DNA from 3 places in the Aneurinibacillus baijiui genome. Region 2 is predicted to be linked to each of the others. Evidence: riboswitches for the same ligand, from Rfam matches in the RefSeq annotation. Region 2 holds a riboswitch; each other region holds the start of a gene.
What was found. Region 2 has a riboswitch for cobalamin ahead of AB3351_RS01575 (hypothetical protein). Riboswitches for the same ligand answer to the same signal wherever they lie in the genome.
Positions count from the first base shown of each region.

Region 1 (7,237 bases), on a different contig from region 2:
GGATGGCAGGAGAGCTTGAGGTATATTTAACACAATATGTAGCGGATAAAACGGACTGGCGTAAAATGCTAAAAGGCGATGTTGAGTTGATCGACCTGCTTGCATTACGTGAAGAGATTTACGAATATTTTCCTGATACGTATAAGCCGTATATTCTGAAGGAAGATGAGTGGGTGGAGTTTGCCTATCCGATTCTTGAGAAGATTGAGAAGGTGAAAGCCTACAATTTGGACAAGCAGCCGGTTATTGAAGATCGCTTAATCGGGATTAAAGGTCAGTACTTAATTTTTGAGAATGGTGTGCTCAATGTCCGTAAGTACTGCGGTTATCAGGTAGAAATCAGTGATTGATCGGAGAGGAAGCAGGAGGTCAGTGAGACCGTCTGCTTTTTTCTTTGCATCTGCCATATGCATGCAAAGGAGGAACGGAATGTGAGTGCAAAAAGTGAGGGATATTCCTCCCCCTATGAAGGGATGCTTACTCGATATGCTATATTGCTGCGTCAGATGAAAGAGACAAAGCTTACATCGGCTGCATTGGACCTTGCGGCCGAAGAAATAGAAGGAATACCGCTGCCGAAGAAGGAAAAAGAGCTTCATCGTACGCTGCTTCAGCAGCTTTCGGAAATAAATGCGAAAGTGGAAAAGCTGCATTGGATGTCTGAACATTTGAAAATTGTGCATGATTTCCAACAGGCGTCTACCCAGACATTTAATAAAGAAAAGATTTATGAACAGGCTTTTGAGCTTGTATCCCGTGTGATGGACACGGATGCCTTTTTTATTGCTTTATATCGAGAAGGCGATGAATACATCCGCATTCCGTTTGCTGTTGACGATGGTGTACGATATGAAGAAGAGATGCGCTTTGGCGAGGGGATTACCTCACAGGTATTGAAGACGAGACGTACTATACATATTTATACAGAAAAAGAATCGTCGGAAAAAACGATTATGCGCTGGGGCAACCCTGCGCAGGACACCAATACATTGATTTTTGTGCCGATGATTCTGCGCGATGAAGTCAAAGGTGTGATTACGGCACAGAGCTACCGGGAATTCGCCTATAAGCAGGAGCATGAAGAACTGTTAGAGATGATCGGTACCCAAATCGCCAGTGCGATAGAGACGGCCGAACTTTATGATCGTGTCTATGAGCTATCGATTAAAGATGAGTTAACAGGTCTGAAGAATCGTCGCGCCTTCCAAATTGATTTGCGCAATCGACTTCATGCTGCTAAGAAGCAGGGTCAGTCACTGGCACTGTTGATGATTGATTCCGACCGACTAAAAGAAGCTAATGATACGTATGGTCACCATGTCGGAGATATGCTGCTGCGTCGCATTGCAGAAAGTATGCAACAGGCGCTCGGACCAGAGGATGAAGCGTATCGGTATGCGGGAGATGAGTTTATTGTCCTCTCGTTCGGTGCAGATAGAGAGGCGGCGGTAGAGAAGGCTATGAATATGCAGAAACACCTGTCTCTTCATCCGATTATCATAGACGGACAGACTCTCACAGCCTCGCTTAGTATCGGAATCGATATATATCCTGACTCGGCATCTACTGAAGAGGAATTGCAGCAGCAAGCCGACTCTGCGCTTTACTTCGCAAAAAAGCAGGGAAGAAATACAATCACCGTATACCAGCGGCCGTTATTCTGAATGCACGTCATTGGATGTTGTAAAATCAAGGCCGTACGCCTATAATTAAAAAATAATAAAGCGAACAGGTCTTCACATGCGAAGATAATAGGGAAGCACGGTGTAAATCCGTCACGGTCCCGCCACTGTAATAGGGGAGTACTTTTGCCTTGCTGTCCACTGCACACTTATCGTGTGTGGGAAGGATGTGAGAGTACGATGAACTTAGAGTCAGGAGACCTGCCTGTTTGCCAAGTCGACCACATGCCTTCGGGGATTAAGGAATGCGGCGGTATTGGACGTACCATCTTTTGTTACGGACACAACATGCCCGCCTTCCTCGCTGAAGCGGGTTTTTTATTTTAGTTCAGAGCATAGGAGTGGGGAGAATGAAACGATACACATCATTGATCTTAGCGGCGCTGCTGCTTGTTTTGCTTGCGGCCTGCGGTAACACTGCGTCTACCCCGTCAGGCGAACAGCAACCTGCCGGTGGGGAAACTGCCCAGGCACCGGGGAAGTTTCCACTTACTATTAAGGATGGTACAGGAACAGAGGTTACGCTTGAGAAGAAGCCTGAGCGCATCGTATCCATTATACCGAGTACGACAGAGATTGCTTACGCAGTGGGTGCAGGCGACAAGGTCGTAGGCGTGTCTAATTATGATAACTATCCTGAGGAAGTAACAAAGAAAGAAAAAGTCGGTGATCTTAAAGTTAATATGGAAAAGGTCGTTTCCCTAGAGCCGGATCTGATTCTTGCGGATACCGGGAATGGGGAAGCGGTTGATGCCTTGCGCAAAACGGGTCTTCCTGTTGTCGTGATGGAAGCAAAAAACTTTGATGAAATTTATACTTCCATTGAGATGATCGGTAAGGCAACCGGCAATGATGCAAAAGCGGCTGATGTAGTGAATAAGATGAAGGCTGATGTAGAAGCTGTGAAAAAGAAAGTAGAGTCCGTAGCCGAAGATAAGCGGCCAAATGTATGGGTTGAAGTTGACCCATCCCTGTTTACAGCGGGTACAGGTACATTTATCCACGATATGATTACGATGTCAGGCGGCAAAAACATTGCCGCAGATTTGGAAGGATGGAAGCAGCTATCCGAAGAAAAGGTATTGCAGCGCAATCCCGATGTCATTTTGAACACATACGGTTACTATGATAAAGAGGGTGCGGAAAAAATTAAGAAGCGTCCAAAATGGCAGCATGTAAAAGCTGTGCAAAATGGTCGGGTGTTCGCTGTTGACTCTGATGTTGTTAATCGTCCGGGACCACGCATTACCGAAGGTCTCAAAGAAATTGCTGCGGAATTGCACCCGGAATTGTTCGGGAAATAAGGAATGATGGGGTTGAAGGAAGAGCAACGAGGATTTGGGAAGAAGCTGGGATTTTGGCTGCTTCCCCTTCTTTTTATACTTGTAGTGATGATTGTGGGCAGTGTTTCGATAGGAAGTGCAGAGCTATCCTTTTATACGGTATGGAAGATCATTCTCTCCCGTTTACCTTTTGTAAGCGGAGTGGAGAAGGAATGGTCACAGGCGGCTGAAGTGATCGTGTGGAATATCCGTATGCCGCGTATTCTGCTGGCCATTCTAGTCGGGGCGGCGTTGGCGCTAGCAGGTGCTGCATATCAGGGAGTGCTGCGCAATCCGCTCGCTGATCCCTATATTCTCGGCGTATCATCCGGCGCTTCACTTGGGGCAGCGTCCTTCATTTTATTTGGACAAGGGCTGGCAATTTTCGGGCAGTGGACGCTGCCGCTCGTAGCCTTTGTGTGCGGGATTGGCACATTATTTATTGTATATCGGCTTGCCTATGTTGCCGGTAAGGTGCAGATTGAGACGCTTCTATTATCTGGGGTCGTAGTACAAGCATTTCTTGGAGCCGGGTTATCTCTTATCATGTCGATATCCGGTGAGAAGATGCAGCGTATTTTGTATTGGCTGATGGGGAGCTTGTCGCTGAGCGATTGGTCTTCCGGCATTGCCATCGCTCCTTATATTCTTGCCGGCGGTGTGCTTATCTTTTTATTTGCAGGCGAGTTGAATCTGCTCGCGCTTGGAGAGCAGAAGGCACACCATCTGGGCATGAATGTGGGACGGACGCGGCTGATTGTTCTGCTAGCGGCCTCACTGACAGCAGGAGCTGCGGTAGCGGTGTCCGGCGTAATTGGCTTCGTTGGATTGATTGTTCCGCATATGATGCGTGCGATTGTGGGTTCCGATCATCGTGTCCTGCTTCCGGTATCGGCTGTCGCAGGAGCGATCCTGTTAATTGCGGCTGATACGCTCGCCCGTACGCTAATGGAGCCGCAGGAGCTGCCAATTGGGGTTATCACTGCCTTTTTGGGCGCACCGTTTTTCGGTTATTTGCTGCGCAAGCGCAGACGGCTGTTTTTTTAAAAAGAGCGTAGAATGATAAAGGATTATGCTGGGGGGCACTCGGATTGATTGAAGTAGCGGACGTATCCTTGCGCATTGGACAACGGCAAATATTATCAGACATCAGATTTCAGGTGCAAAAAGGCGAAACAGTAGGAATTATCGGCCCGAACGGGTCTGGGAAGTCTTCGCTGGTGAAGGTGATCTCCCGTCTTCTAACCCCTGACACCGGAGAGATACAGATTGATCATAAACCACTGGCTTCCTATTCCTCGAAAATGTTGGCCCGCAAGATGGCTGTTGTGAGTCAGGATGGTCTTCTGCCGCTGCCGATTACAGTTGAAGAGGCGGTAGCCATGGGAAGATATCCATATCGGAGTCTTTTTCGGCGCAATGCTGCAGAGGATGAGGCGGCTGTGCAGCATGCCCTCGTGCGGACCGGTTTAGAAGGGATGGCCTGCAGATTATTGGAGCAGCTTAGCGGTGGGGAACGCCAGCGGGTTTCCATTGCTTGTGCCATGGCGCAGGAGCCGGAAATCCTGCTGCTTGATGAACCGACTACGTATCTAGATATCGGATATCAGATTGCGATTCTCAATCTTGTACGCACATGGCGCAAGGAGACGGATGGAACGGCGGTATTGGTCCTGCATGACTTGAATTTGGCGGCGCAGTATTGTGACCGACTGATTTTAATGGGAGAGGGCGCAATCACGCATAGCGGTACCATCCATGAAATTATGGAAGCTAAGACGCTATCAGATGTGTATGGAGTTACCCCTATTATTGTGCCGCATCCGAACTTGCAAATTCCGCAAATTCTTCTTGAGCGATCACTATAAATGCTAGGATTTTATCTCATGGTATGCTCTTTTGCATACCGTTTTTCTTATGCTATTCTATAGAAAAGGAGGATATAGATATATGACAGAGGTGACAGCGTATCTATACAACAAGTGTGGAACATGCCGCAAAGCAAAAAAGTGGCTGGATGAAGAGGGGATTGCTTATCATGAGGTACCGATTGTAGAGCAGCCTCCAACAAAGGAACAGCTTCGTACCTATTGGCAGCAGAGTGGACTTGATCTGAAGAAGTTTTTTAATACAAGCGGTCAATCGTATCGGGAACTTGGCTTAAAGGATCGGCTCAAGGATATGTCAGATGAAGAGATGCTGGACTTGCTTGCTTCAGACGGAAAGTTGATTAAGCGTCCGTTGCTTGTCAATGACAATAAAACAACGGTTGGATTTAAAGAGGAAACGATGGAGAAAACGTGGAAATAGGGGAGAGACTCCATGAAAACGTTACATAATATTCGTCCGGCAGAACGCCTGTCCAATCTCTCATCCGCCATCTTTACGGAGATGAACCTGCGGAAGCAGAATATCCAGGCACAAGGTATAAATGTAATTGATTTAGGGATCGGCAGTCCCGATCAACCGCCTTCTCCGCTTGTAATGGAAGCGCTGGCGCAGGCGGTACAGAAGCCAGAGAACTACGGGTATCCAACCTCAGAAGGGTCGGTTCGTTTCCGGGAGACCACAGCTAAATGGTATCATCACCGCTTCGGTGTTGCGCTTGATGCCCAAACAGAAGTGCTGTCTCTAATGGGTTCTCAGGACGGTCTCGCTCATCTGGCGCAGGGGTGGATCGATCCCGGGGATGTTGTGCTTGTACCGGACCCGGGGTATCCGATTTATTTTGCCAGTGTAACACTTGCCGGTGGAGAGATTTATCCGCTGCCGTTGCGTGAAGAGAATGGGTTTCTTCCGGATTTTTCGAATATTCCGGCCGATATTAAGCAGCGTGCGAAGCTGATGGTAATGAACTACCCGAACAATCCGGTGGCTGCGATAGCGACGGATGAGTTTTTTGCAGAGGTCGTTGCATTTGCGAAAGAGAATCAACTGATTGTAGCGCACGATCTGGCGTATTCAGAGCTTGCCTTTGACGGCTACCGTCCGTCAAGCTTTCTAGAGACTCCTGGTGCGAAGGAAATTGGCGTTGAATTTAATTCATTATCCAAAAGCTTCAATATGGCAGGCTGCCGAATCGGATATGTAGTTGGAAATCGAGAAGTGATCAAGCCGCTTGCCGTTATTAAATCCAATATTGACTATGGTGTATTTTTGGCTGTGCAGGAAGCTGCGGTCGTAGCCATGGAGCATGATATGTTGCATCCTGATGAGAATAAGAATGCGGCGACATACCAGGAGCGGCGTGATGTTCTTGTAGATGGACTTGCAGCCATCGGCTGGAATATCCCAAAGCCGAAAGCAACCATGTTTATTTGGGCGCCTATTCCCAAAGGATGGACATCGGAGCAGTTTGCCTTTGAATTGCTTGAAAAAACGGGCGTGGTTGTTATTCCAGGCAATGCTTTTGGAGCGCAGGGAGAAGGATATGTCCGTATTGCTCTAGTAAGGCCGCCTGAGGTTTTGCGAGAAGTTATTTTGCGCATTAAAGAATCAGGAATACTTTTAGGGTAAATTGCACATGTTACGTGATGTGCGTTATCCTTGAATTTAGCAGCGAATAAAAACACAACAAGCTTAATTAAAATTATTACAATTTTGTATTGACTATCATCTTGAGGCTTGTTATGATGTAAGAAGAAACGGAAACATTCACTATTCCAGGTTCGCCTGGATTAGAATATTTCTATATTAGGAGGTAGTTACATATGGCAGAACGTATTGTTGGTTTACCGGCTCCAGATTTCGAAATGGAGACAGCACTAGGAGATGGCGAGAACTTTGGTAGTGTAAAACTGTCTGACTACAAAGGAAAATGGCTGGTAATGTTCTTCTATCCGCTTGACTTCACTTTCGTATGCCCAACAGAAATCACAGCAATGAGCGATGCTTTCGAACAGTTTGCTGAGCTTGATACGGAAGTACTGGCTGTAAGCACAGACAGCAAATTCTCTCACCGCGCATGGATCAATACATCCCGTGATGAGAATGGTCTTGGCAAGCTGAACTTCCCAATTGCAGCTGACCTCACTCATAAAGTTTCTCGTGACTACGGCGTATTGATTGAAGAACAAGGTATCGCATTGCGCGGTCTGTTCATCATCGATCCAGAAGGCGTATTGAAATATTCCGTTGTTCACCACAATGATGTTGGCCGCAGCGTAGATGAAACACTTCGCGTGCTGCAAGCATTCCAATCCGGCGGCCTGTGCCCAGCTAACTGGAAGCCAG
Region 1 is NZ_JBFTXJ020000008.1:140,741-147,977, reverse strand. Features, by position in the region: gene AB3351_RS15800 (DUF2797 domain-containing protein) at 1-350, shown strand, start outside; gene AB3351_RS15795 (sensor domain-containing diguanylate cyclase) at 432-1,664, shown strand; cobalamin riboswitch at 1,714-1,905, shown strand; gene AB3351_RS15790 (hypothetical protein) at 1,863-2,009, shown strand; gene AB3351_RS15785 (ABC transporter substrate-binding protein) at 2,033-2,986, shown strand; gene AB3351_RS15780 (FecCD family ABC transporter permease) at 2,990-4,051, shown strand; gene AB3351_RS15775 (ABC transporter ATP-binding protein) at 4,096-4,872, shown strand; gene AB3351_RS15770 (arsenate reductase family protein) at 4,955-5,314, shown strand; gene AB3351_RS15765 (LL-diaminopimelate aminotransferase) at 5,327-6,520, shown strand; gene AB3351_RS15760 (peroxiredoxin) at 6,715-7,237, shown strand, end outside.
Region 1: linked by a shared signal. The riboswitch ahead of AB3351_RS15785 (ABC transporter substrate-binding protein) and the one ahead of AB3351_RS01575 (hypothetical protein) in region 2 are both predicted to bind cobalamin.

Region 2 (7,237 bases):
CCTTTTTTCACGTTTTTATTGTATTCCTTTTACCCTTGCTTGAATTTTTTCGATCGCATGCATCTTGTTATCCCAACATGCCTGGCTTAAATCAACCGGATATTCCTGAGGATGCATCATACGTGTATATTCTTCCCATAAATACGTGAGATTGTGCTGTGCAAATGCCTTTACTTGATGGATCGTCGGCTTATCATATACAAGCTGACCATCGCGGTAAATATCTGTGTGCAGCTCTCTTGCTTCAAAGTTTGTTACTACCTTGCCGATATGCGGATAATCGGGATGGAACATATGAAGCTTCGGTTCTTTCTGTGGAGATTCATTCTCCAATGCAATGTAATCGCCTTCCGCATGATGATTAATCGAGTTAATGATCCGATACAGCCGCTTCATTCCAGGCGTCGTAATTTTATTTGGATTGGAAGAGATTTTTATCGTATCTATCATATGTCCGTTTTCATCTTCAATGGCCGCCAGCTTATATACAGCACCAAGCGCCGGCTGATCATAGGCTGTGATGACTTTGGTTCCAATTCCCCACGCGTCAATTTTTGCCCCCTGCATTTTCAATGCGGCTATCGTATGCTCATCGAGATCATTGGAAGCGATAATCTTCGTGTTTACAAATCCGGCAGCATCCAGCATGATCCTTGCTTCTTTTGATAGACGGGCAAGATCTCCGCTATCTAGGCGAATGGCCGTAAAATTTATTTTTTCTCCCAGTTCCTTCGCTACTCTAATGGCCGTTGGAATACCGGACTTCAATGTATCATACGTATCTACCAAGAAAGTGCAGTCTTTGTGACGGCGAGCGTATTTATGAAAGGCGATATATTCATCCCTATACGCCTGCACCAGAGCATGGGCATGTGTACCGGAGACAGGAATGCCGAACTTCTTCCCTGCCCGCACATTGCTTGTCGCATCAAATCCGCCTATATAAGCGGCTCTTGTACCCCAGATGGCTGCGTCAAATTCATGGGCGCGCCGTGTCCCGAATTCCATCAGTCGATCTTCTCCGGCCACTTGCTTGATACGGGACGCTTTGGTGGCAATGAGGGTCTGATAGTTTACGATATTGAGCAGCGCAGTCTCAATTAATTGTGCTTCTGCAAGGGGCGCTTCAATACGTAGAATCGGCTCATTATGGAATACAATTTCTCCCTCACGCATTGCCCGAATCGTACCTGTAAAGCGAATCGTTTGTAAGTACGAAAGAAAATCTTCGCCATACCCGGCCTCTTCACGAAGATATGCAAGATCGCTTTCCGTAAAACAAAATGCTTCCATATACTCAATAATTCGTTCAAGTCCCGCAAATACACCATACCCGTTTCCAAATGGCAGCTTTCGAAAGTACAATTCAAACACGGCTTTTCGATTATGCATACCATCCTCCCAATACGTCTCTGTCATATTTATCTGATACAAATCGGTATGCAATGCCAGACTGTCATCAGTGTATCGCTTCTCCATTCGTAATCCCTCCCATGATGAATGTGAATGTCTTCTCTACAGGCTGCAAATCGTTGCACCAAGACAATGCTTCATATGTTGCAGCGCCCAATTATGCCCGACCTGATTAAAGCTTGCGACAGCATCCTCATGAACCGTAATGCGAAATCCCTTATTATAGGCATCTACAGCAGCATGCAAAACACAAATATCCGTACAGACGCCTACAAGATGTATCTCTTGAATCTGTCTTGCGCGCAGTTGAATTTCCAGATTGGTTCCGACAAAAGAGCTGTACCTTGTTTTATCCATATACATCACATTCCCCCTATCCTGATAGGTCGTGTATATATTTTGAAGTCGACCATATAACGCGCGTCCGCTCGTGCCTTCAATATTATGGGGAGGAAACAAAGTCGTCTCAGGATGATAAGGATCATGCGCCTGGTGTTTATCTACCGCAAACACAACATAATCTCCCTGCACAATTGCTTCTTCGGTGATGGTAGCAAGACGATTCTCAATCGCTGCACCCGGTTGGCCAACAGGCAAAGCCCCATCAATAAAATCCCTCGTGTAGTCAATGACAAGCAATGCTCTTTTCATTTTTCACATCTCCTTTTAAATTATCAATTATCAAATTGTTAATTATTAAGTATAAAAAAGGGTGATGGATTTATCTCCACCCTTTACAATATTACCGCCAGATCGACGGCGTTATCCATACATCAACAAAACGATACAACTGTGTTGGCCTCTTCGCCCTGCCTGTCGGTGTAGTAACCTTTGGCTTGTTATGCTCATCAAGCGCTTCTGTGATAAACGGTAATGATGGCGCTTTTCTGAAAAAAGCCGACTTTACGCTAATCACAGGGTCATCAATGACCGCAAGCAATACGGTCCGTAGTTCTTCTAACTTAAACTCCTCAGGCAAAAAATTCTTCGCTACGGTCGTTGTCAGCATATCTGATTTGACAACTTTCACCGCATCCTCAATGATTGCCCGATGATCAAAAGCCAACTGTATATTGCCAACCTCCGCTAAGTCGAACAACGCTACCTCCGCTGCATCATCTGCCGCTCTCCGCCTCGCCAAAGCCTCCTCTGATACAATCGCATAATGTGCATTGGAAATAATCCAGCCGCGCGGATCGCGTCCCCATGCATCATATACACCATAATGCTGGATATGAATATTCTCGACGCCTGTTTCCTCTCTCAGTTCCCGTTTAGCTGCTTCGTATGCCGTCTCCGGCGGTACAATAAAGCCCCCAGGCAGCGCCCATTTGCCACCTTCAATGTTCGGTTCACCTTCGGCATCAAGTGCAGCCCGTTTAATAAGCAATATTTTTACGGTACGCTTCATTTCATCTTTCTCATCAGAAACGATAGTGAATACAGCGATGTCACTCGTATAGCCATCCGGCGTACGATATTGTTTTGGGTCATAATTCGCCAATGCTTCTGCTTCGTCTTTGTATCTAGCCATTAGGATGACTCCTCCTCAACCACTTCAGGCAGTATCCCTGAGTAGAGTGTAAGGCTTCACTCAATCAAATTAAATTAACAATTTGTTATTTGTTAATAATATATGATATACGATGGAACTTTGCAACCCTTTTTATAAAAAAATCGCTATATCTCCTTTTGTTCACCATATCCGCGGCTGTAAGGTATAGAAGAATTGCTGCATTTGCTCAGATGAGACACTTTTTCCGATACGTGCCATCGCAAAATTAGCAGAATGCGCCTGTATATCAGGATCATCCGTATAGACCTCTTCCATCCCTGCTGATACGAGCAACCGCTTTAGCATACGCTTGTATTCATAGACATCTAATGTGCCGTGTTGTAAATCCCAGTGCCAGTAGTATTCAAAAGCAAGAACAATACATTGTTCAATATTTATCTCACTTTGAAAAAGCTTCTGTAGAATAGCAGAGGCAATATGGCGAGAGCGATAGGGAGGGGCTACTTCCAACGCTCCCATCATGCGGACATATGGAAGGGAAGCCCAGCGTTCTTCAGGCTCCGGCAGTAGAAGTGTAGCATATCCTACAATCGTGTCATGATGAACAGCAATACAAATGCGTGTTTGTTCTTGTGAGAGTATTGTTTGCAGACGAGCATGCTGTTCATCCGCCTTGCCAAAGCATGATAAGCCCGCATGCAGAGGATACGGCAATGATTGTTCCATAGATAAAGAAAGCAGCGTAACTCCTTCATTCTTTACCTGCATGCGTACCACCTCTTTCCTTTTCGCACTCAATCGGATACAAATAGTATGGCGGTAAATCATCCACAATGTGGTATTCTCCCAACTGGTGATTCTCCCACAGCACAATAAGAAAAAGTTCATGCGTGCCAAGGACTTGTCCTCTCATTCCGTCAAAGCGTTCCACGCGCATTCCTTCTATAAATAATTCATGCATCTTCATATCCTCCTTTTGTATACAAAAAAGCATCTCTTCCTAAAAGAAAAGATGCTCAAATAAGATCGTTATACGTTCAGACACCCACCGATCTCTTGAACACCTTCCCATCCTCGTGGTTTTACAGTGCTGTTCTTCATGGCAGGTCTCCTGGCTTACGAATCCTTGCTCCTCTCTACCTTCCCATTCCATCGTCATGGAACAGTGGTTTTGCATAAGAGTTGCTCCTCGTTTACAGTGGCGGGACCGCACCGGACTTGCACCGGTTTCCCTATTACGCATGCAAAGTAATGAATTACACACATGCACCATAAAGCAAAACTATGAAATTATAAACAAGCCAACCGATGCGTTACCCGGTGAATGCATCCCTTAGGATGGTTGTTTCTTTGTTCCGCCTATCTCAGCTTGCTGAGCCGGGAGAAACTCTCCCTTTTGATACGTATAGGTGATGTTGTGAGCATCATATGCCGCTTCCCCGCTAACAATCCGATTGATTAGTTGTTTTCCCGTCTCTGCCGTCATATCCTGATACCATATTCCTTCTGGATATTGAATCACGACACAAGCATCCGCACATCTGCCATTGCAGCGTGTACGTGTAGTGTGAATGAGGTCATCTGCAGCCAGATTAGCGATCTGCTCCCGTATCCCCTGCGTCACCTCTTCTCCTCCGCGCTTCATGCAGCTCCCTCCGTTGCATAGTAGAAGATGATGCCTCACCCCATGCAAATTTCGTGTAGCCATGTGTTTCACCTCTTGCAGCTAATATTTTTCATACAAAAAAGGCATCGTTCTCCATAGGAAAAAGATGCCCTTGTTACCGCATTCGCAAAAAGCTTAATGGAGTATCCCATTAACCATACGCAGCGCAGCACATCTCTCATCCTCGTGAGCTTGTTGTGTCATCATCTCAAGGCAGGTCTCCTGGCTTAGAATCATAAAGCCGCTGCTTCCTTCCCGCTTCGCTTACCATGAAGCAGTGGATATAACTTGCAGACAGCTCTCCTCATTACAGTGGCGGGACCGCGCCGGATTCACACCGGCTTCCCTCTTATGCTGCTATGAATCAATCATTGTGATTAGCAGCACCTTGAAATACATATGTACTTGTTACACAAATTATAACAATAGGTATACAAGAAAGCTATGATTTTATCATCTCTATGATCTTATAAGAGAGGAGGCCTATACTTCTTCAAAAGGGACCGCGCCTATATAGCGCAGCTTCACTCCATCGAGCACAGCTTCGACCACTCCACCGTTATACACATAATCATAGAGCAGCACCATCGTATTCGCCTCAAATGGCAGCGTCTCTCCTATACGCGTAAGCAGTGCGGGAAGAATGCTTTCCCAATAGGAATGCCCTTCAAGAAGCTCTGTAAGCGAAGAGGAAAGAGGACGGAACGAAACCTCTACAAAGTCCTCGTCAATATAGGTATCTTCCATGTTATACACCTGTACAAACGCAGGCGCTATCGCATCACCATCTTCATCATATGTGTACTCCATCAAGGTCTGTGCCTTCTCTTCATCCTCCGATCTACCAATCCAGATCGACACGATTGATTTCTCTTCCACTACTCTCTTCCTTTCTCTATCGATTGACCATAACAGGGTCGATCAGCTTGAATCCTATCCATATTTTCATTGTAGCAGCCACACTCTTTCAGCGGTAGACTGCATCATACATGCTGCTCGATCCGAAACATTCGCAATTCGGCATGCAGTTGATGAGATAACCTGCCTGTCTCCGCAACGCTAGCCGCCATCTCCTCCACTGTAGCTAATTGCTGTTCCGCCGCTGCCGATACTTGCTCTGAAGCGCTGGAGGCCTCTTCGATAATCGAAGAGATTTCTTCGAGCGCATGAAACACCTGCTGTGTATGAGCATTGACATGATCAAGAATAATCTGCATGCTTGCAGAGTCCTCCTGCGTGTGCTTTACTCGCTCTACAATCGATACAAGCGCTATCCCACCCCGTTCTATCATTTCCATCTGCTGTTCGAATGCATCTTCGCTTTGCTTTATGATCGTCATTGTCTCCAGCGTCTCTGATTGAATAGACTGAATTAACCCTGTAATCTTGCCGGCGGCTTGATTTGTTTCCTCCGCTAGCTTTCGCACTTCATCTGCTACAACAGCAAATCCGCGACCGTGCTCACCGGCACGCGCGGCTTCGATGGCTGCATTAAGAGCAAGCAGATTGGTTTGTGCAGAGATTTCGGTAATGACTGTAATAATCGTACTGATTTCCTTCGATCGTACGCCAAGGTTTTGCATGGTTTCCGCTGCTTTTTTTACAGTAGACATACTATAGGCCAAGTAATCAATCGCCTCATCCATCGCTCTTTTGCCTTCATCCGAGATTTGGACGGCTGCCCCCGTATTGTCTAGGTTACGATCCGCCTGCGCCTTAGCTTCGTGCACATGGTTTGTCATATTCTGCATCATCTGCAGAATATGCTGGGTCTGTTCTGCCTGACGCACACTGCCTGCGGCGACTTCCTGCATCGTCGTTGCCACCTGATGCGATGCCTGCTCCGTCTGTCCTGTAGCATGCGCTAGTTGTTCCGAGGAAGCCGCTACATGATCCACCGTATGCTGCACCTGCCGAATGAAGTGTGAGAGACGCGTCTCCATAATCTGAAACGAATGAGCAAGCTGCCCCACTTCATCTTTTCTGTTCGCGGATATCGCAAGTTCTGCTTCTACAGTGGATGTCAAATCACCGTTTGCAATTTTTTCCGCTGTTTTGCTAATCAAATGCAGAGGACGTAAACTTCTCTGAACGACATACATAAACAGCAGAATGGAAAACGCTAAAAGCAATAGGCTAGAAAGTATAAAAGTTGGAATATTAGAAGCCAGGATGTCTTGTGTAAGGGAGGCAACGAATGGTGCATGCAGATCGACGCCAAGCACACCGATGATGGCACCGTTTTCATCTTTAATCGGTGCAAAGGCTGAAAAATAATCGCCATACTTCTCATCGTGAATGAGGCCGCTATACGCAGTACGGCCTTGCAGAGCAGGTGCTACATCCTCAAAAGCCGTAGCCGTAACAGCTTCACCAATGGGCGAAGCCGTTTTCGAATGTTTCGGCTGTCCGTCCACCATGATATGCAGCGCATCTCCATCAACTGTAAGTGTATAAACATAGAGAGCACCAAGCTTTTCGCGTACGTCGTTTAGTGTATTGCGAATCGTCCAATATGCTTCATTTTCTTCAGGATGAGCGAGCAGTTTTTTGTACGTATTTATATCTACATAGGCGACCGTATTGGTAGCGGTCTGTGCACTATATGCCGAAATACCTTGTTCTACGGCCCGACTCACACT
Region 2 is NZ_JBFTXJ020000001.1:322,031-329,267, reverse strand. Features, by position in the region: gene AB3351_RS01595 (nicotinate phosphoribosyltransferase) at 16-1,479, opposite strand; gene AB3351_RS01590 (cysteine hydrolase family protein) at 1,516-2,064, opposite strand; gene AB3351_RS01585 (NUDIX domain-containing protein) at 2,156-2,947, opposite strand; gene AB3351_RS01580 (GNAT family N-acetyltransferase) at 3,110-3,697, opposite strand; gene AB3351_RS01575 (hypothetical protein) at 3,681-3,890, opposite strand; cobalamin riboswitch at 4,014-4,218, opposite strand; gene AB3351_RS01570 ((2Fe-2S) ferredoxin domain-containing protein) at 4,263-4,637, opposite strand; cobalamin riboswitch at 4,791-5,001, opposite strand; gene AB3351_RS01565 (immunity 22 family protein) at 5,079-5,474, opposite strand; gene AB3351_RS01560 (methyl-accepting chemotaxis protein) at 5,579-7,237, opposite strand, start outside.

Region 3 (7,237 bases), on a different contig from region 2:
CATATGCGACACCGATTCCGCGTTCTCGGGCGCCGGCCACTTCAACATTATTGATCTGCACATCCTTTGCATATTGTACGATGAGACCGGCATGAGAAGAGTCACGCTCAATCATAAGATTTGTGATACTAATTTTTGGCATGGTGAGTTTATAGACAACGGTAGAAGCTGCATTGTAGGTGTCGAATAACGGATTGGTTAATGTAATGTCATTGCCTGCGACGGATTGAACCTCAGCCAGCTCACCACGATAATAATAGCTGCGTGCTGGGTTGAATAGATCGGTAGAGTGAAGTAAGACGATATCTCCAGGGGCGATGGAAAGGGCTGTGTTGATCGTATGGCTGCCTTTGACTGCATTGGTTGTTAATGGGGCGGATTCTTGTCTTGTGCCGCCGATGCTTACTAGAGTAGGTTGGGTGGAACGCTTACCGTCCAGTACGGTACCGGGCTCGCCCACAATAGAGATGGGGTTGCGTACGGTCGCTTTGATCGCAGAGACCTGGTATGTACCGGCCGGAAGAAATACCGTCCCTCCACCTGCCTGATCCGCTTTTTGGATCGCGCTCATAATGGCAGCCGAATCGTCTGCCTGATCATTTGCTTTTGCGCCAAAATCTCGTATATCCATGTATACATTTTGTATGTCCATAGTATTTACTGTTCCCGCTTTTGCTTCGTTTGACAAGCCAAAGCCAAAAAGTAAGAAAAATGAGATGAAAAATACAATGTATTGCTTCATGATAATCTTCCTTCCGAAGTCCTATCCTTGCTTATTTCTTGATGATTTAGGAAATAGGACGCTCCTTTATAAACTAAATCCGCTAGTAACAGTTAAATAATTCAAAATAATATGGGTCATATGATAGGAGTTATTCTCCCCTTTTCTTTTCTCTTTATACTTTTGTAAGTAATTTATACTATATATGTATAATATAGTAGACTTTATTATTCATATCAATATAGTGAAAAAGAAAGTAGTTACGAAATATTGAATATAAAACATATAAAAAAGGCAGGAAAAAAGACCACCTTACAATAGGTGGTCTCTACTCTTTTTGCTTTATGATGTAGATTCGATTCTTATCGGGAGTAAAATGGTGAGTCGTAAGCCTTGCTGCGGCCGGGATGTAAGCGATAGCGTACCATGCAGCTCATGAGCACGGCGTTCCATAGTTTGAAGACCAAATCCGTATACGATGTTCTCGCATCCGCGCCCCTCATCTTCTAATACAAAAGTGATCTCCCCATCCTTTTCTTGCAGCGTAAAATAAAAACGTGCGCTTTGTCCGTGCCGGATTCCATTCGTTAGCCCTTCCTGAAGAGCGTGGTACAGAAATTTTTTCTGTAAAGCATGGAGTTCGGGTAAGGGGGAGATCGAATAGGAAATATTCACGCCTGCATGCTTTTCTGTCAGATGGATTAATTGCTTCAATTCTTCCTCAAGATTAAGATCAGTCTCGTCCTCTTTAATCGTATGAATGGTGCGGCGGATTTCATTTAATCCATTACGCACAAGTTCTTGCGATAAGTCCAGTTTCTCAATCGCAAGCGGGAGGTTTTTGCTAAGGAGGCGTTTGCCGGCCTCAATCTGCACGACGGTAGTTGTTAAGGTATGTCCTACAATATCATGAATCTCTCCAGCGATTCGATTCCGCTCTGCAAGGGCGGACATCTCAGCCCGGGCTGCTGCCATTTCTTTAAGTGAGGACGTTAGCTTTTCTGTTCGTTCTATAACTTTTTCTTCAAGGGTATTATTCAATTCCTTTAACTCCCTTGAGATTCTCTCCACTTCAGTAAAGGCACGTGAAGACTTAATTGAGATCGTGAAGGATTGTACGAAGATAAACAAAAACAATCCGAATGGTGTCATGTTGCCGATGGGGACGATTTGATTGTAGTATAATACGTCATTAATCGCCGTAATTAGGAAAAACACAGCCACAGATGCATTGAGAAGTGCAAATTCTCTTCTTCGCATCACAATAAGGACGAGACACCCTATAAGATAAAAAATGCTGGCAAGCATAACTCCATAGAACGGAACGATTGCTTCCGTATAAAAAGTAGAAGGTGTCAGAACGGTAATCAGACTGAAAAGTGTTGATAAGATCTGTACTGTGCGAATAAAAATCGAATGAATGTCTTCCGGATATAGCGAACGAATGAACATTGAAAAAAACGGAAGAGCAAGGTAAAAGGCAAGATATTCAATGCGCAAAGCAAGGTCCCAGTTGAAGTCGGGCCACAGCTTAGTGAGGAGAACATCACGTCCGCTAATGATGGAGCGTACGCCGATCAGCATGCAGAATAAGCTAAAATACAGCGCTGATGTGTTCTTGCGGCGCAATAGATAAATAACAACATGATAGACTCCGACAATGAGAAGACTTGATGAGAGAGCTGCATCGAAGATCAGTCTCTTCTCCCGTAGATCTGTGATCTGCTTATAATCCCCGAGAAGAATCGGTTTCCAAATGCCACCCTTTTTATGGGCAAAGTTGGACACGTGAAAGGTGAGTGTCACCTGGTTATGTCGCGGATGAAAATAGACGACCTGCGTTATATCTTGCGGCTTCGTACTGTGCTTATTCATGCCGGGAGTACCTGCGGAAGCAGTAGGTGCTCCATTGATATAAAGCGTGTAGGATGTAAAAACAATCGGGATGTATAGAGCTTTGAGAGACATATTATCCGCAGGATTAAAGCGGATGGAAATTGTGTACGTTGCATATCCCTTACCGGAAAGAGAATGTCCCCCAACCTGTTTTCCATTCCATATCGAAGGAACAGAAATAGTGGACATCTCGGCTGTAGAGGCAGGCAGTGAGTTGCTCGGTGCAGTAAATTGCCCCCATGTAAGTCCCCACTCTCCATTCAGTTCAATAGGCCCCTGCTTAGCGAAGTTCCAACTGGAAGCATCGAGAATACCGAAAGATGCTACAGGCGGATTGGACCGGGCTGTGCAGCCGGTGAGGAATACGCACACACAAAGAATAACGAAGGCAAAAGCATTCCCCTTCATGCTAGGCAGCCCCCTTTTTATGTATGCTACTAGCAGGTGTTTACTTCGGTTCCACTCCTAAATCTTTTAAGTACACAATGGCTTTTGAGCGTTCATTCGTGCCGATTTTTGCATAGATCATGCTGACATAATTCTTCACGGTACCTTCACTGATATACAATGTTTTAGCGATTTGTCGGTTGTTCATGCCCTGAAGCATAAGAGCCGCAATCTCTTTCTCACGATCGGACAATTCGACTCCTTGCTGCTTAAGTCGTTCGGTATGAATCGTATGTTGTGCTTGAGAGGAGAAGTGTGAGAGGCGTGCCGCCAGTTTGGCGGCGATGACGGCAGGCAGCATGATCTGTCCTATGGCCGCGTCGCGGATGGTTGCAATCAGCTTATCACCCGGCATATCTTTCAATAAGAAGCCGCTTGCACCGTTGGATAGACCTTCTACGATGTACTCATCTTCTGCAAATGTCGTCAGAATGAGAATAAGGGTAGCAGGATAGTCTTTTTTAATTTTTTTGGTGCTCTCAATGCCATCCATGACCGGCATCTTAATATCCATCAAGACAATATCGGGTTGAAATTTTGCCACCATTTCATAGGCTTCGAGGCCGTTTTCTGTAGTGCCGATCACCTGCATATCGTCTTCTAAATCCAGTATTGTTCTAAGGCCCTCTCTCATAAGTGTCTGGTCGTCAGCAATCAGGATTTTGATCATACAGTTTTCCGCTCTCCTTATTACAGAGTTGGTATTTTTATTATAATTCTTTTTTACTAGAGATGGAGACGGTATATTCTCAAATTGTGTTATGAGATAGATAGTGTGCCTTATCGCTTATTATAAAGGCGTAGAAGTCACAATATAAGGGCGTACAGTCATAAAAATGGTCATAAAATACGGCATATTGAATATAGCGCTATTTTAGGGTGTGTGGTATAATGAGCACAATTTTAAACTGAATAGGAATAGCTTTATGGTACTTAAAATTCCGGTTATAGAAAGGAAGATCGGAATGGAAAGTTTAAAAGGGAAGTTCGGTGCAAAACCGACGCGGTCCCGCCACTGTGAAGAGGAGAACAATCCCATCGATTCACCCACTGCTTCGCCTGCGAAGCGGGAAGGGGGTGATTGTTCATTGACTCGAAGCCAGGAGACCTGCCGTAAAGAGCAACACTGCTACACCACGAGGATGGGTAGGTGTTCGAAGGGGCATGATGTACGCTTGGCTTGTTTGGTTAACCGATTGTGCGCTTTTGTATACCTAAGCATCTTTTCCGTGGGAGAGGATGCTTTTTTTATTTGTATATAGAGTTAAGAGGGGGAAGATGAATGAAACGAAAGCGTACGCTATCAAGCATAGCTGTGGTTTTGGGATTTGTGCTGTATTTCGTATGGAATGATCCGCAGACCGCTTATGCTATGCACATTATGGAAGGATTTCTGCCTGTAAAATGGGCCGTATTCTGGTGGGTATTATTTCTGCCCTTTTTCCTGTTGGGTGTTCGGTCATTGACACGGATTACAAGAGAAAACCCAGAGGCGAAGCTTCTGCTTGGTCTGGTAGGTGCTTTTGCTTTTGTTCTATCCGCACTAAAAATTCCTTCTGTAACAGGCAGCAGTTCACATCCGACGGGTGTAGGTCTTGGGGCAGCCTTGTTCGGTCCGCTTGCTATGACGGTACTAGGGACACTTGTTCTTCTGTTCCAAGCTCTTCTTCTCGCGCACGGAGGATTAACTACGCTAGGGGCTAACGCATTCTCTATGGCGGTAGTGGGACCCTTTGTTGCATATGCTGTGTACCAAGCGATCGCTCGTTCTACAGGAAAGCAGCGGCTGGCGATTTTTATGGCAGCCGCATTGGCTGATTTGACGACATATCTTGTAACTTCTGTACAACTGGCGCTTGCTTTTCCAGCGGCAAGCGGTGGCTTTGCGGCATCATTTGCAAAATTTGCAGGGATTTTTGCTGTAACCCAAGTGCCGCTGGCTATTAGTGAAGGATTATTGACGGTGCTTGTATGGAACTGGCTTGTTGCCTATAACGGAAAAGAATTGATGCAATTGCAATCTATTAGACGAGGAGCGTAACGATGAACAAATCAAAAGGTTGGTTAAATATCGTGCTTGTCCTTAGTGTCATCGCGCTGATTGCGCTTCCGCTTCTGCTCATCAAGGATTCTGAATTTGGAGGCGCAGATGGAGCGGCGGAGGAAGCCATCGGTGAAGTAGCACCGACTTACGAGCCGTGGAGTGAGCCATTGTTTGAGCTACCGGGCGGTGAGACGGAGAGTCTTTTGTTTGCTCTGCAGGCTGCGATTGGAGCCGGTATTATCGGGTATGGCATCGGTTATTATAAGGGCCGGTCTTTAAAGCGAGACCAGTTGGATGAAGATTCAGCTTGATGCCATCGCATATACGAACCGACTTCGTCATATTTATCCGGCGCAAAAGGTAGGCTTCGGGCTTTGCATGCTGTTGTTTGTCCTGCTATCACATACGTTGGTGCATGCTGCTGTGTTCATGTGGATGAGTGCATGGATTGTCCTTCGTGCCGGTATTTCGGGTCGGGTGTATGTGCGATTGCTTGGGGCAGTGACATTGTTCCTGATGCTCGGCCTGCCTCCGTTGGTGGTGGAGATATCCGCTGCACCACCAACGGACACGGTGTTATTCCAATTTTCTGCCGCCTCCTGGCACATATACGGAAGTAGAGAGGGCGTGGAGAAGGCTGGTATGCTGCTCATTCGTTCGCTGGCTTCGGTATCCTGCCTGTATTTTATCTTGTTGACGGTGCCGTTTACGGAATTGCTTACGGTCCTGCGGCGCGTAAAAGTGCCGGTGCTTCTAACTGATTTGCTGCTTGTTATGTACCGTTTCGTCTTTGTTTTTTTGGAGACGGCAGAACAGTTGTGGACCGCCCAGCAGGCACGGAGCGGGAGCGGAAGATTTCGAAAGAAAATACGGGATGCAGGTTTTCTGATCGTTCGGCTTTTTACCCGTACATTTCAGCGTTACCAGCAGCTTTCTATCGGACTTGCCGCCCGTGGGTTTACCGGCGATTTGCGGGTCATATCTACGGCATCTTTTTCAGGAGCGGGACGCTATGGGGTCGAGGCTGTTGTTGGTTTTGTTTTACTTGTGGCGCTTGAATGGTGGACGAGGAGGTAAGGTGGTTGGCTTGGATTATAGAAATGGATGATGTGTCCTATACATATCCGGGAAGCACGCAGCCTGCATTAGACGGGGTAACCCTGCGGATTCCCACGGGAGCCCGCTGTGCGCTAATTGGACATAACGGCTGCGGCAAATCGACACTATTCCTGCATCTGAATGGTATTTATCAACCGGAGCGCGGAGAGATGAGATGGAAGGGCGAGCCCTATATATATGGCCGAACCTTTTTATCAGAACTTAGACGAAAGGTAGGCCTGGTTTTTCAAGACCCGGAACAGCAGTTGATTGCAAGTACCGTTGCAGAAGATCTCTCTTACGGATTGTGCAATGCTGGCCTGGCCGAGAGCGAGATTAATCAAAGAGTAGCACATGCACTGTCGCGTTTTGGCTTAGATGAGCTGCATGCAAGGCCAGTGCATCATTTAAGCTTGGGTCAGAAAAAGCGTGTAGCGTTGGCTGGTGTCATGGTGATGCGGCCGGAACTTCTGCTTCTAGATGAGCCGACGGCGTATCTTGATTGCCTGCATACAAGGCGGCTGCTTGAAGAACTTGATACCATTCACGAAGAAGAGGGGACAACAATGCTCATGGCAACGCATGACATTGATTTGGCCTACGAATGGGCAGATTGGATTTTTGTCATGGACAAAGGGCGTTTGGTATTAGAGGGAGTGCCAGAAGATGTATTTGCGCAGCGTGATGTACTGGCCTCTCTGCAGGTAGGCACGCCGCTTCTGTTCGATGTGTGGGAGGCGCTGGCTCCTTCACTTGACTCTGTTTCACTGACATATCCGCGCACAGCAGCGAAGTTGAGATGTGAATTAAAGAAGAGAAGGAATGAAAGCAAACAAAAAATGGGGTGATCGTATGGATAAAAAAAGCGGAAAAGTACTGATTATCGGATTTGGACCGGGAAGCTTCGAACATATTACCCAGCGGGCTCGCGAGGCCATTGAAGAGTGTGAAATCATCCTTGGTTATACGACATACGTTGATTTGATCCGGGGCCTGCTGCGAGAAGACCAGACCGTAATTCAGGCGGGAAT
Region 3 is NZ_JBFTXJ020000019.1:45,161-52,397, reverse strand. Features, by position in the region: gene AB3351_RS22005 (right-handed parallel beta-helix repeat-containing protein) at 1-742, opposite strand, end outside; gene AB3351_RS22000 (sensor histidine kinase) at 1,064-3,025, opposite strand; gene AB3351_RS21995 (response regulator) at 3,066-3,734, opposite strand; cobalamin riboswitch at 3,975-4,194, shown strand; gene AB3351_RS21990 (energy-coupling factor ABC transporter permease) at 4,347-5,105, shown strand; gene AB3351_RS21985 (energy-coupling factor ABC transporter substrate-binding protein) at 5,108-5,419, shown strand; gene cbiQ (cobalt ECF transporter T component CbiQ) at 5,403-6,185, shown strand; gene AB3351_RS21975 (energy-coupling factor ABC transporter ATP-binding protein) at 6,209-7,054, shown strand; gene cobJ (precorrin-3B C(17)-methyltransferase) at 7,029-7,237, shown strand, end outside.
Region 3: linked by a shared signal. The riboswitch ahead of AB3351_RS21990 (energy-coupling factor ABC transporter permease) and the one ahead of AB3351_RS01575 (hypothetical protein) in region 2 are both predicted to bind cobalamin.